2 regions of the Photobacterium piscicola genome follow, and region 1 is predicted to be linked to the other one. Evidence: riboswitches for the same ligand, from Rfam matches in the RefSeq annotation. Region 1 holds a riboswitch; the other holds the start of a gene.
What was found. Region 1 has a riboswitch for lysine ahead of ACJZU6_RS08030 (Na+/H+ antiporter NhaC family protein). Riboswitches for the same ligand answer to the same signal wherever they lie in the genome.
Positions count from the first base shown of each region.

Region 2: another riboswitch for lysine. It lies ahead of lysC (lysine-sensitive aspartokinase 3); the one in region 1 lies ahead of ACJZU6_RS08030 (Na+/H+ antiporter NhaC family protein).

Region 1 covers NZ_CP175534.1:1,670,824-1,676,984, forward strand. The annotation lists gene ACJZU6_RS08015 (cystatin domain-containing protein) at 1-318, shown strand, start outside; gene ACJZU6_RS08020 (Qnr family pentapeptide repeat protein) at 632-1,282, shown strand; gene ACJZU6_RS08025 (VOC family protein) at 1,349-1,789, opposite strand; gene ACJZU6_RS08030 (Na+/H+ antiporter NhaC family protein) at 1,890-3,479, opposite strand; lysine riboswitch at 3,563-3,737, opposite strand; gene ccoP (cytochrome-c oxidase, cbb3-type subunit III) at 3,889-6,075, opposite strand; gene ccoO (cytochrome-c oxidase, cbb3-type subunit II) at 6,072-6,161, opposite strand, start outside.
Region 2 covers NZ_CP175534.1:647,127-653,287, forward strand. The annotation lists gene metH (methionine synthase) at 1-1,988, shown strand, start outside; gene lysC (lysine-sensitive aspartokinase 3) at 2,069-3,436, opposite strand; lysine riboswitch at 3,550-3,731, opposite strand; gene ACJZU6_RS03180 (pyridoxal-phosphate-dependent aminotransferase family protein) at 3,939-5,057, shown strand; gene ACJZU6_RS03185 (Wzy polymerase domain-containing protein) at 5,115-6,161, opposite strand, start outside.

The DNA.
Region 1 (6,161 bases):
GAGGCAAATATGCAAACGGGCTGTGACTATACTCACGCAATTCCTGGTGGCTGGCAACAAGGTGAAATCACACCTGAAGTAACGGCTGCAGCACAAGCCGCAGTAAAAGACATTGCTGGTGATCATCAGTTAAAAAATGTTATTCATGTTACTCAACAAGTTGTTGCTGGTATGAATTACAACGTTACATTTTCAATCGAAAATCATGACGTTTATACCGCTAAAGTTTTCCGTAGTTTAAAAAACACTTACACTGTTGAATCAGTAAACAAGAAAGTTGGCGCTGCTTCAAATTGTGATGTGCCTAATCATTTATAGCGTGTGGTTATTATTTAACCGCAACCTCTAATGAAAAAACAGCTGCTGCTATTGATTATTGATCAATACCAGCGGCTGTTTTTTTATGTCTATTTATAACCCGCTAATAGCGCCTTTGTTAGGCGTTAATAAAAACAATAAACGTTCATGCATTTTATTTTAAATAACATGACTAGCACCCCTTAAAAACGCGAGATTTAGCTATTTAAGCTAATGTAAAAAAACATTTATTAGTTCACTGTTTTTACTGGTAATTAATGGTTTTTTGTTATTAATATAGGGCTGTTTTTAGACATTAATAGAGTAATAATTGATGCATGTTGCAAAAAAACAATTCGATGGCGAAGTCTTTTCCCATCAAGATTTAAGTGAAGCAACCTTTGAACAATGTCAGTTTTTTCGCTGTGATTTTTCACGTGCAAATTTAACCGATGCTTGTTTTATTGATTGTAGCTTTATTGAAGCAGGAGAGACTGACGGTTGCAGTTTTGCTTATACGAAATTAAAAGATGCCAGTTTTAAAGGTTGTAATTTAGCGATGGCAAATTTTCGTAACGCACAATGCTTTGGTATTGAATTGCACCAATGTAATCTTAAAGGTGCTGATTTCCATTATGCGTCTTTTGCTAATTACATTACGCATAATTCTTTTTTTTGTTCGGCATTTATTTCTGGATGTGATTTGAGCTATGCCAACTTAGAAAGTGTGATGCTTGAAAAATGTGAGCTATTTGAAAACCGTTGGCGTGGCGCTAATTTAATCGGCGTGTCATTTAAAGGTTCTGATTTAAGCCGTGGTGAATTTTCAAGTGAGCAATGGCAACAAGCGATATTTAATGAAGCTAACCTATGCCATGTTGATCTTGATAATGTTGATGTTCGCCGAGTGTCTTTGGAAGGGGCTCAAATTTGTGATTGGCAACAAGAGCAACTATTAGGTAATTTAGGTATCGTTGTTTTATAAATAGTTATGCTAATCAATGATCGCCACAGGAATACGGGATATGCCTGTGGCAGCATTGATTAATGGTTACCATTCACCAATGTTAGCTTGTGAAACCCACGGTTCAGCAGGGGATAACGGCTCACCTTTTTGCAGTAATTCAATTGAAATACCATCAGGCGAACGGACAAAAGCCATATGACCATCACGGGGTGGGCGATTAATCGTCACGCCGCTGTCTTGTAAGTGTTGGCATAATTGATAAATATCATCAACACGAAATGCAAGATGACCAAAATTACGGCCGCCAGTATAGGCTTCAGCATCCCAATTGTAGGTTAATTCTAATAATGGCGATTGTGTTTGAGCCGCCGTTTGTACTTGAGCGGGTGCGGCTAAAAATACTAATGTAAAACGCCCACGTTCACTTTCTTTTCTATTTGTTTCAACTAACCCTAATTTATTGCAGTAAAAGTCCAGTGAGGCATCTAAATCACTGACACGTACCATAGTGTGTAAATATTCCATTACTTCTCTCCTGATCAAAAAAATCCCCGCGGTTTAGTGCTATAGAATAAATCAAATAAGCACGAAAACGAACGGGGATTATCGTTAATAGCGGTTGTTGTTAATGAGTTTGTGTCGCTACAACGAGTTGTTGTTTCTTATCTTGGCGCACATGGTAGACACAACAACCGATGAACCAGACTGAACTTACTGCAATACCGATAATGGTTGAGCCTGTTATACCCATTACAAGGTAGCCAAGGAAAGCACCGAAAGCGACAGTTAATGCGTAAGGTAACTGCGTCATAACGTGATCCATGTGATGACTGCCTGCACCTGTTGCTGACAAAATACTGGTGCTTGAAATCGGTGAACTGTGATCACCAAAGACAGAACCTGCTAATACTGCTGATAGCATAGGCATTAATAAGTTAACATCACTTGCAATCGCCATATCACCTGCCAATGGCAGCATGATACCAAATGTACCCCAACTAGTGCCGGTCGCAAAAGACATACCACATGAAAGTAAGAACACTAATGCAGGCAGTAACTCAACAGGTAGGCCATATTTTGTTAATGATGCTAAGTATTGGCCAGTTTCCATATCGCTGACAACAGTACCAATTGTCCATGCAAATAACAGAATGATAATTGCTGGCATCATCGCTTGAACACCTTGAGGTGCAGCTGTTAACCATGTTTTTAGTGGTAACTTTAAGCGCAGTGCCAACACAATGGATACTACAAGACTACATAATGCGGCATACACTAATGATGAACCGACATCTGTATGCTCGATTGAGCCAATTAAGCTAAATGCCAGACCTTTAGCGGCTAAAACTTCTGCGCCACTGATGATCATAAACACAACGCTAGAAACAGTCAGAGTAAGAATCGGTAAGACCATATCAATCATGGTGCCATTACCTTCACCTTCTGTGGTGATTTCTAGCCCTTTTGGGTGACCTTTTGATTCATCCCAAAGTTGGCCATCACGTGCGCGCTCTTCGTGCTTACGCATTGGACCAATATCAAGTTGGAACGTGATAACCACAAGCACCATTAATAAGGTAAACACAGCATACAGATTCATTGGAATCATCTGTACGAATAATGAAATCGGACTCGTTTCAGTAATATCGTTGGTCACCAAAATACCACCAAGGATCGCAATGATATATGCGCCCCACGATGAAATAGGGGTAATAACACATACCGGTGCTGCGGTTGAATCTAACAGGTAAGCTAATTTTGCACGTGAAATTTGAAAACGGTCAGTTACGGGGCGACAAATAGGTCCAACAGATAAGCTGTGGAAGAAGTCATCAATAAAGAAGGCAAATACCATCATACCCGTTAAGATATTGGCACTGCGACGATCTTTACAGCGACGAACACCCCATTCAGCAAATGCCTTGGTTGCGCCTGTTGCGGTCATTAAGCTAATCAAACCACCGAGTAATAACATAAATAATAACATGTTAACGTTACTGGTATTGATCGCACCATCAGCCCAAACTAAGCCAAGAATTTGATGTAAAAGATATTGTAGTGCTGCGAGTGGGTTGAAATTATTTAGAAGGATTGATCCTGCAACAATGCCCACGCCTAAAGATAACAATACGCGGCGGGTAGTAATTGCAAGAATAACTGCCAGTAGTGCGGGAACTACTGATAATAATGAATCAGAATATTGAACTAAATTCATGGATCTCTTAAACACCTATAATAAGGTGGAGATCTACCGAAAGGATAGAGAAACAGATTTCTTTAGAAATAATACTTCTTATCCCTTAGGGTAGCGCTCCATAGACAACATAACTATGGCAGTTCTGTACTTATTAAATACAGAACCAGCGATTATTGATGACTCAATAATTACTTCGGCGCTGACTCCTTTCTTCGGCTCTCATTGGGGATCTCCCTCCAACCGAATACTTTTAGGCAGCGCGCCTCTACTCAAAGGATTAGTCTTGACTATACCTAGATATTTCTCACAAGCAATAAAAAATAATGCTAAATTGTGTAATAGGTTTAAAATACAGCAGCTCAGCTAACTGATTATAGTTTCAATCAGTTAGCGCATGCTTATTTCGTTATTGTTGCATATTGTTTCGTTATTCAGGAGCCTCATTTATCGGTTGGGTCATATTATGAATATTGCCTGCAAATCCTGCTTTGATAAGATCTTGACGAATTTTAGTTACCTCTTTTTCTGTCACAGGGATATTTCTTCCCCCTAATTTTTGACGTACAAATGTAATTAATTGAGCCAAATCAGCATCATTTAAAACGGTGTTAAAACTACTCATTGGCATAAAATCTATTTCTTGTTCTAAGAAGTTTGGCATTAAGCCTCGAATAGTAACGGCAATAGTGTCATACGGATCTTTATGCATGATGATGCCATTATTAAGCAGTGCTGGTGCAATACCTTCGCGACCTTTACCATCTGGACCATGACAAGCACCACAGGTTTGAATGTACAGCCCATATAATTGTTGATCTTTAGTTTGTTGATCGGCAGAACCTTCAGCTAAATTAGGATTCTGAATGTTTATTTGTGCTGGCGTTAAATCACCAAAGCCTGGTGGTGTAATTTGACCAACCGATTTATCTAATACGTTATATTTGTCGCCTGTAATAAGGTATTCCGCAATAGCACTGACATCTTCACGGGTTAAATAGCGGGTACTGTTTTTTACCACTTCCGCCATACCACCAAATGCGGTGCCTTTTTCGGAATGGCCTGTTTTAAGAAAATCAGTCAGTGAATTTACATCCCAGCGATCTTGATAAAGCTCGGTTGCGGTAATATCAGGTGCCATCCAACCATCAATTAAATTACCTTGAAAGAGCTTATCGGCAATTAACGCTTGAGCAATATTTCGTGGTGTGTGGCACTCAGAACAGTGACCTAAGCTCATGGTTAAATATTTACCTCGACGCCAAGTTTCAGTGCTGTTGGCTGGATATTGTAATGGGTCGGTATCAAGAAATGCGATATTCCAACCTAATAAGCCTAAGCGAATATTACTTGGAAACATCATTTGGTTATCTAAATTACGAGTATTCACATAATCGAGTGATTGCATGTATACCCACAATGCTTTGGTATCAGCATCAGTGATGTATTGATAAGAAGAGTAGGGCATTGCAGGATAAAGATAGCCGTGTTTGCCTTTACCTTTATGCAGAGCATCATAAAACTCAGTATATGTGTAATCACCAATTCCAAATTCAGGGTGCGATGAAATATTAGTGGAATACAATGTACCAAATGGAGTAACAAAACCTAATCCGCCACCAAATAATTCGCCACCTTCACCAGTATGACAAGCAACGCAGTCTCCAGCGTAAGCGAGATATTGTCCTTGAGTAATTTGCTCTTTGTTTAATTGGGCAATTTCGGTTTTACGAACAGTATTTTGATGACGTAGATAGGCGCCTAATGCTTGAATTTCAGCATCAGAAAGTTGCTGGGCAAAGGCTGGCATAACATTATTAAGACCATTGTTTATGGTATGCGTAATGCCCTCAATACTGCCATTATGTAACCAGATATTATCGGTTAAATTGGGTGCACCTAGTAATTGATTGCCTTTTGCATCACTACCGTGACAACTGGTACAGTTTTTATTAAAGACAGTTTTACCTTGCTGTAATGCAAAACTTGATGCTGAAAGAATACGATCAGCTTGTAACGAGGCAATATAAGTGGCGACATGATTGATATCTTCAGCAGATAGAATAGTTTTCCAACCCGCCATAACACCATTACGGCCTTGAGTAATGGAGTGATAAATATCTTTATCTGTACCGCCATAAAGCCACACATCATCAGTTAAGTTAGGAAAGTGGGTTTGACCTTCCGCTTCACTCAAATGACAAGCGGCACAATGGGTTTGAAACAGGGCTTTACCCGTGGTTACTATGGTATCGTCTTGGCTCAATTGCAGATATGAACTGTCGCTGAGTTTTGCTTGTATGATTTGTGCTTTTAAATCAGTCGCATGAGGCTGAGTAGCTTCACTGGTTGATTTCCATGCCATTAAGCCTTGCCAGTTACCAAGTCCAGGGTAAAGCACTAAAAATATAGCAGCGAATAGAAATGCAATGCCATAAGAGAACAATAATAACTTAGGAACAGCAGCATCGTTTTCTTGAATGTTATCAAAACTATCAACTGTTTTATCTTTATCTGCAGTATGATTTTTTCGCCAATAATACACCACGACGATGAGCATAAAAATTAAAAACAGTAAGGTCAATAATGTAACCCAATTGCTCCAGAAAGTGTTCATTGCTGTACTCCCTGCTCGTGTCCTAGACTTTGTAAATAAGCAATCAGTGCCTCAGCTTTGGTATGACCTTTAACGGCAAGGCGTGC
Region 2 (6,161 bases), 1.0 Mb from region 1:
GAGTGTCTAATGTCTCGTTCTCATTTAGAGGCAATAATCCGGTTCGAGAAGCTATCCATGCGGTGTTTTTATATTATTGTTTTAAAAATGGCATGGATATGGGGATCGTTAATGCAGGTCAGTTAGCTATTTATGATGATCTGTCTGATGAATTACGTAATGCCGTTGAAGACGTGGTACTTAATCGGCGTGATGATAGTACCGATCGCTTGCTTGATATTGCCGCTAACTATCGTGATAGCGGTGCGATTGAAGAAGATCGGACTCAGCAAGAATGGCGTAGCTGGCCAGTTGAAAAGCGCTTAGAACATGCGCTGGTTAAAGGCATTACTGAGTTTATTGTTGAAGACACTGAACTTGCGCGAGCCAATGCAAGCAAGCCATTAGAAGTGATTGAAGGTCCACTAATGGCGGGTATGAATGTCGTCGGAGACTTGTTTGGTGAAGGCAAGATGTTCTTGCCTCAAGTGGTTAAATCCGCTCGCGTTATGAAACAAGCTGTTGCCTATTTAGAACCTTATATCAACGCCGAAAAACAAGCGGGATATACCAACGGTAAAATTTTATTAGCCACAGTAAAAGGCGATGTTCACGATATAGGTAAGAACATTGTTGGAGTCGTACTTCAATGCAATAACTATGAAATTATTGATTTAGGTGTGATGGTATCATGCGATAAAATATTGCAGGTCGCCCAAGAACAAAACGTTGATATTATTGGACTGAGTGGTTTGATTACGCCATCACTTGATGAGATGGTACATGTTGCCAAAGAAATGCAGCGACGTGGGTTTGAGGTGCCATTATTGATAGGTGGTGCCACCACTTCAAAAGCGCATACTGCAGTGAAGATTGAACAAAATTATCAACAACCGGTGGTGTATGTCTCTAATGCCTCACGCGCTGTTGGTGTCTGTTCGGCATTATTATCAGAGCACCAGAAGCCAGCATTTGTTGAGCGCCTAGCTGCTGAATATGATGTTGTACGTGAACAGCATGCACGTAAAAAGCCACGAACGCCTCCAATCACCTTAGATCAAGCTCGTGCAAATGCGGTAATGCTTGATTGGGAAAATTATACGCCGCCGCAACCAAAACAAGCGGGTGTGCATACTTTTACCGATTTCCCGGTGGCTAAATTACGCCAATATATCGATTGGACACCCTTTTTTATGACTTGGTCATTGAGTGGTAAATATCCAACCATTTTACGCCATGAAGTTGTTGGGGTTGAAGCAACCAAGTTATTTAACGACGCTAATAAGATCCTTGATGACATTGAACGTACAGGCATGATCAAAGCTAATGGCGTGTGTGGGTTATTTCCTGCCAATAATATTGGTGATGATATTGAAGTATATACCGATGATACTCGTACTGAAGTACTAACGATATTGCATGGTTTACGCCAACAAACCAAGAAGCCCAAAGGGCCAAATTATTGTTTATCTGATTATATTGCCCCAAAAGAAAGCGGCAAAGCCGATTGGATTGGTGCTTTTGCAGTGACGGGTGGGATTGGTGAATACGATATTGCTGATCAGTTTAAAGCGCAAGGTGACGATTATAATGCGATCATGATTCAGGCGGTGGCGGATCGACTTGCAGAAGCGTTTGCTGAGTGTATGCATCAAATGGTACGTAAACAAATCTGGGGTTATGCCGCTGATGAAGATCTTAATAATGACGATTTGATTCGTGAAAAGTACCAAGGTATTCGTCCAGCTCCTGGGTATGCCGCTTGTCCTGAACATACCGAAAAAGGGGCGATTTGGCAGTTATTGGATGCAGAAGCCAATACTGGCATGGTGTTGACCGAAAGTTATGCCATGTGGCCGGGGGCTGCAGTATCTGGTTGGTATTTCTCACACCCAGATGCGCGCTACTTTGCTGTCGCACAGATCCAGCATGATCAGTTAGCAAGTTATGCTGATCGCAAAGGTTGGGATTTGATCGAAGCTGAAAAGTGGTTAGGGCCTAATTTGTAAAATAATCATTAGGTTAAAATAAAAAAGGCGCAAACATTGCGCCTTTTTTTTATCTTTTTTCTCGTTGATGCTGATAGTGATTATTCTAAAAGTTGTTGGTGCAGGGTTGTTATGACTGATTTAGCATCGGCTTCATGGACTAAAAAGCACAGATTATGCGGGCTAGCACCATAACAAATAAGGCGTAAATTATACGCATCAAGTGCGCCAAAGATATGCTTGGCTGAGCCTTTACTGTCACTCATATGATTACCAATCAACGCCACTAACGATAATCCCTGTTCAATATCAACACGGCACAATTGATTTAATTGTTCAACGGCAGCGGAAGGTAATGTTGGGGCACCACCGCCAGTATCGGTTTGATCGAGCGTTAACGAGACACTGACTTCTGAGGTGGTTATTAAATCGACCGAGATTTTATGTTCTGCCAAAATACGAAACACTTCGGCTAAAAAGCCATAAGCTTGAAACATATTAAGACTGGTGAGTGTCACCATAGTCTGATTTCCACGCAATGCTAGTGCTCTAAAGAGTGGCGCTTGATTCACGGTTTTTCTGATCCATGTTCCACCTTGTTGCGGCGCTGTTGATGAACCAATAAATACTGGAATTTGGTGGCGAATGGCTGGAACCAGTGTTGATGGATGGAGGATCTTAGCACCAAAATTGGCCATTTCAGAGGCTTCACTAAAGCTGATTTCTTTGATCGGTTTTGCTGCAGCTGTAATGCGAGGATCGGTAGTGTACATTCCCGGAACATCGGTCCAGATCTCTAGCGTGGTCGCATCAACGGCTTCTGCAATTAATGCTGCACTATAATCACTGCCACCTCGCCCTAGTGTGGTGGTATTGCCAAGCTCATCACGGCCAATAAAGCCTTGTGAAACCACAATCTGAGTATCGATAAGTGGCACTAAATGTTGTTGAGCTAATTGACGAATAAGTGCTGGCTGTGGAATCGCTTTGCCAAATTGATTATCTGTTCGCATTACATCTCGAATATCAAATCGTATCGCAGCAGCATTCATCTCAACTAAAATTTGGCTAAAAAGGTAAGTTGATAATAGCTCGCCATGACTGACTAATTTATCGGTAAGTTGTGGTGATGATGCTATCGCAGCCTGTGCTGAGGCGGAGGCAATATCATCAAACAAAGTATCAATAGCACCACTAACCGTATGTGGATGTTGAAGCTGATCCAGTATTTGTTGGTGAGTATCGGTTAATTGCTGTAAATGTTGTTGGCGTAAAGTGGTATCACTAATGCCTTTGGCTAAGGCGACCAGTACATTGGTCACGCCTGAGCAAGCACTTATTAACACTATTTTGGTGTGTGGATTGGCAATAACAATATTGGCACTGCGACACATCGCGGCATAGTTGGCGACACTGGTGCCACCAAATTTGGCCACAATCACTGGGTTGGTTGTGGTGGTCGAAAGCATGCTCATTACGGTGTTCTCCCTTATATCGTAAATACTGCAAAGTAGACTTTTTGCTTCGGAAGAATTCCCGACGTCCATTGTCGAGGAGGTAATAGGCAGTAACGCTGGTGCGGCTACCCAGAAGCTCCCCATCATAGTCAACCTGACTTAGATGACAGCCTGAGAGATTCAACTCTCATAGCCGATATCATCTGCCCCAAACAGGTGATATCTCGGCGCTACTCTCCCTCACAAAATTGATTTAGGGTTGGGCCCTTCAATTTTGCTACCTAGGTAACGCACCTCTTCTGTCGTGAATAATCACTGTTGTTATTGAATAGGAAATCGCCCTTAGTTGTCAATTGTTAAATGATAATTTCTCGATAGTTAACAAAAAGTAGGTATAACTAACAGGATCTCAGGTCGTTACTTGCAGCTTTGGCATTGCTCTAATACTCTGTAATAACGATTAATCTTTCCATCACCCTATTGATAATAATCATGATTTAATGGAGTTGAATCTATGCCTATCACCAGTTTTATACCGCCTCAAAGAACACTTATGGGACCGGGGCCCTCTGATATCTATCCACAAGTATTACAAGCACTAAGCCGACCGACAATTGGTCACCTTGATCCGCTATTTATTAAAATGATGGATGAGCTCAAGCAGCTACTACAATATGCATTTCAAACGAAAAATACGTTTACGATTGCGGTGTCAGCGCCAGGTAGTGCGGGTATGGAAGCCTGTTTTGTTAATTTGGTTGAGGCGGGAGATAAAGTATTAGTTTGCCGTAATGGTGTATTTGGCGATCGTATGCGAGAGAACGTTGAACGCTGTGGCGGTATAGCCATTATGGTTGATAATGCATGGGGCGAGCCTGTATCTCCTGCTTTGGTTGAACAAGCATTACAGACCGATCCTGATATTAAAATTGTTGCTTTTGTACATGCAGAAACGTCAACTGGCGCATTATCTGATGCAAAAACCTTGGCTGAAATTGCACGAAAGTATGGCTGTTTAACCATTGTTGATGCCGTAACATCTTTAGGTGGCGTACCGTTGCTGGTGGATGAGTGGCAACTTGATGCGGTTTATTCTGGTAGTCAGAAGTGTTTATCTTGTGTACCTGGATTATCGCCACTGACGTTTTCCGAGCAAGCTATAAATAAAATTCAGCAACGTAAAACAGCAGTGCAAAGTTGGTTTTTAGATCAAAGTTTAGTGCTGGGGTATTGGAGTGGTGAAGGTAAACGTAGTTATCACCATACTGCGCCTGTTAATAGTTTATACGCTCTACATGAAGCTTTAGTGTTGTTACATAACGAAGGGTTAGAGCAAGCTTGGCAACGACATCAACGGACGCATCTTGAATTAAAGGCTGGACTTGAAGCGCTAGGGATTGAATTTGTGGTTGCAGAGGAGTATAGGCTACCTCAGCTTAATGCGGTTTATATTCCAGAAGGCGTCGATGACGCCGCGGTAAGATCGACTTTATTAGAGCGTTATAATCTAGAAATTGGTGCAGGATTAGGCTCGCTTGCAGGTAAAGCATGGCGGATTGGATTGATGGGTTATGCTGCGCGCAGTGAAAATGTCGCTTTATGCCTTAAAGCCCTTGAAAGCACATTGAAATAAAGTAGTGATGAACCATCAATAGCGATAGCGTTCGCCATTGATGGTTGTTCGTCATGGTTACTTTGCTGGTGACGTTGTGGTTGTTGCGGCGCTAAGTTGTGTGAGGCTTGGAAATAGTTGTTGTGCTTCTGCCGCCACTTGCTCAGCTTGAGCAGTGTTACCTTGATCGTTATATGCTAATACTAAGTTCTGATATAACGCTGGTCGTGGCCAAGTGAGGGCTTTTTGATTAGCCCAAATAATATAATCTGTCACCAATTGGGGTTTATTGGTGGCGATCCCAACTTGTAATTGGGTGTGGTGTAAATCCCACTCAAAGCGATCTTGCCATGCCCATGGATTATTCACTTTGACTAAATAATTGATATCAACTGGACGTGTTGTTTCAAACTTAGTCAGTAACCATCCTGAATATAAGGTGGTGATCATAAAACTGGTTACCATTATCGGTATTGTGATGGCACTGACTTTAAGTGCAAGTACATATTGAGTTTGATAGCGATGGTATTTGGTGGTGAGATTATCGACCCAGAAGATCAAAATAATAAACATGATCCAATGGGCAAGTGAGTGATAAAACGGATATTCCAGTTGCGTATGTAATACGATTGGGAAAAATAAGCCAACTAACGCTAACTGAGTACTATTTGGGGCTTTCTTGATGCTAATCATGACCGCTAATGCTGCAATGATTAACCCCAGCAACGGTACAATTCCACCTTCTACAGCCCAAAAAAGTAATTCATTATGCGGGTGATCTAAGCTTGGTATCCCCGCAGCTTGATGCGATGGATCTCGCTGATGCCATAATGCGGTTTGGGTGATGTAGGTGACTTCAAATTTACCATAGCCATAACCTGTTAGGGGCTTAGTGGTAAACATTTCATAAGCTTGTGGTATATGTATTTCTCGTGGACTATCTAATGTGATACGAACATCCTGTGAAAAAGAGCTGTTGGTAGTTGAACTAAATTGCCATGCTAATGCCATGCCTAATAATAACATTAAGCCCCACATACGCTGTTGATATTTTGCCGCAAAGCGAAACAAATAAGGCAGCATTAATAATGAACCAATGCTTGCACCCAACCAACCTGTACGTGA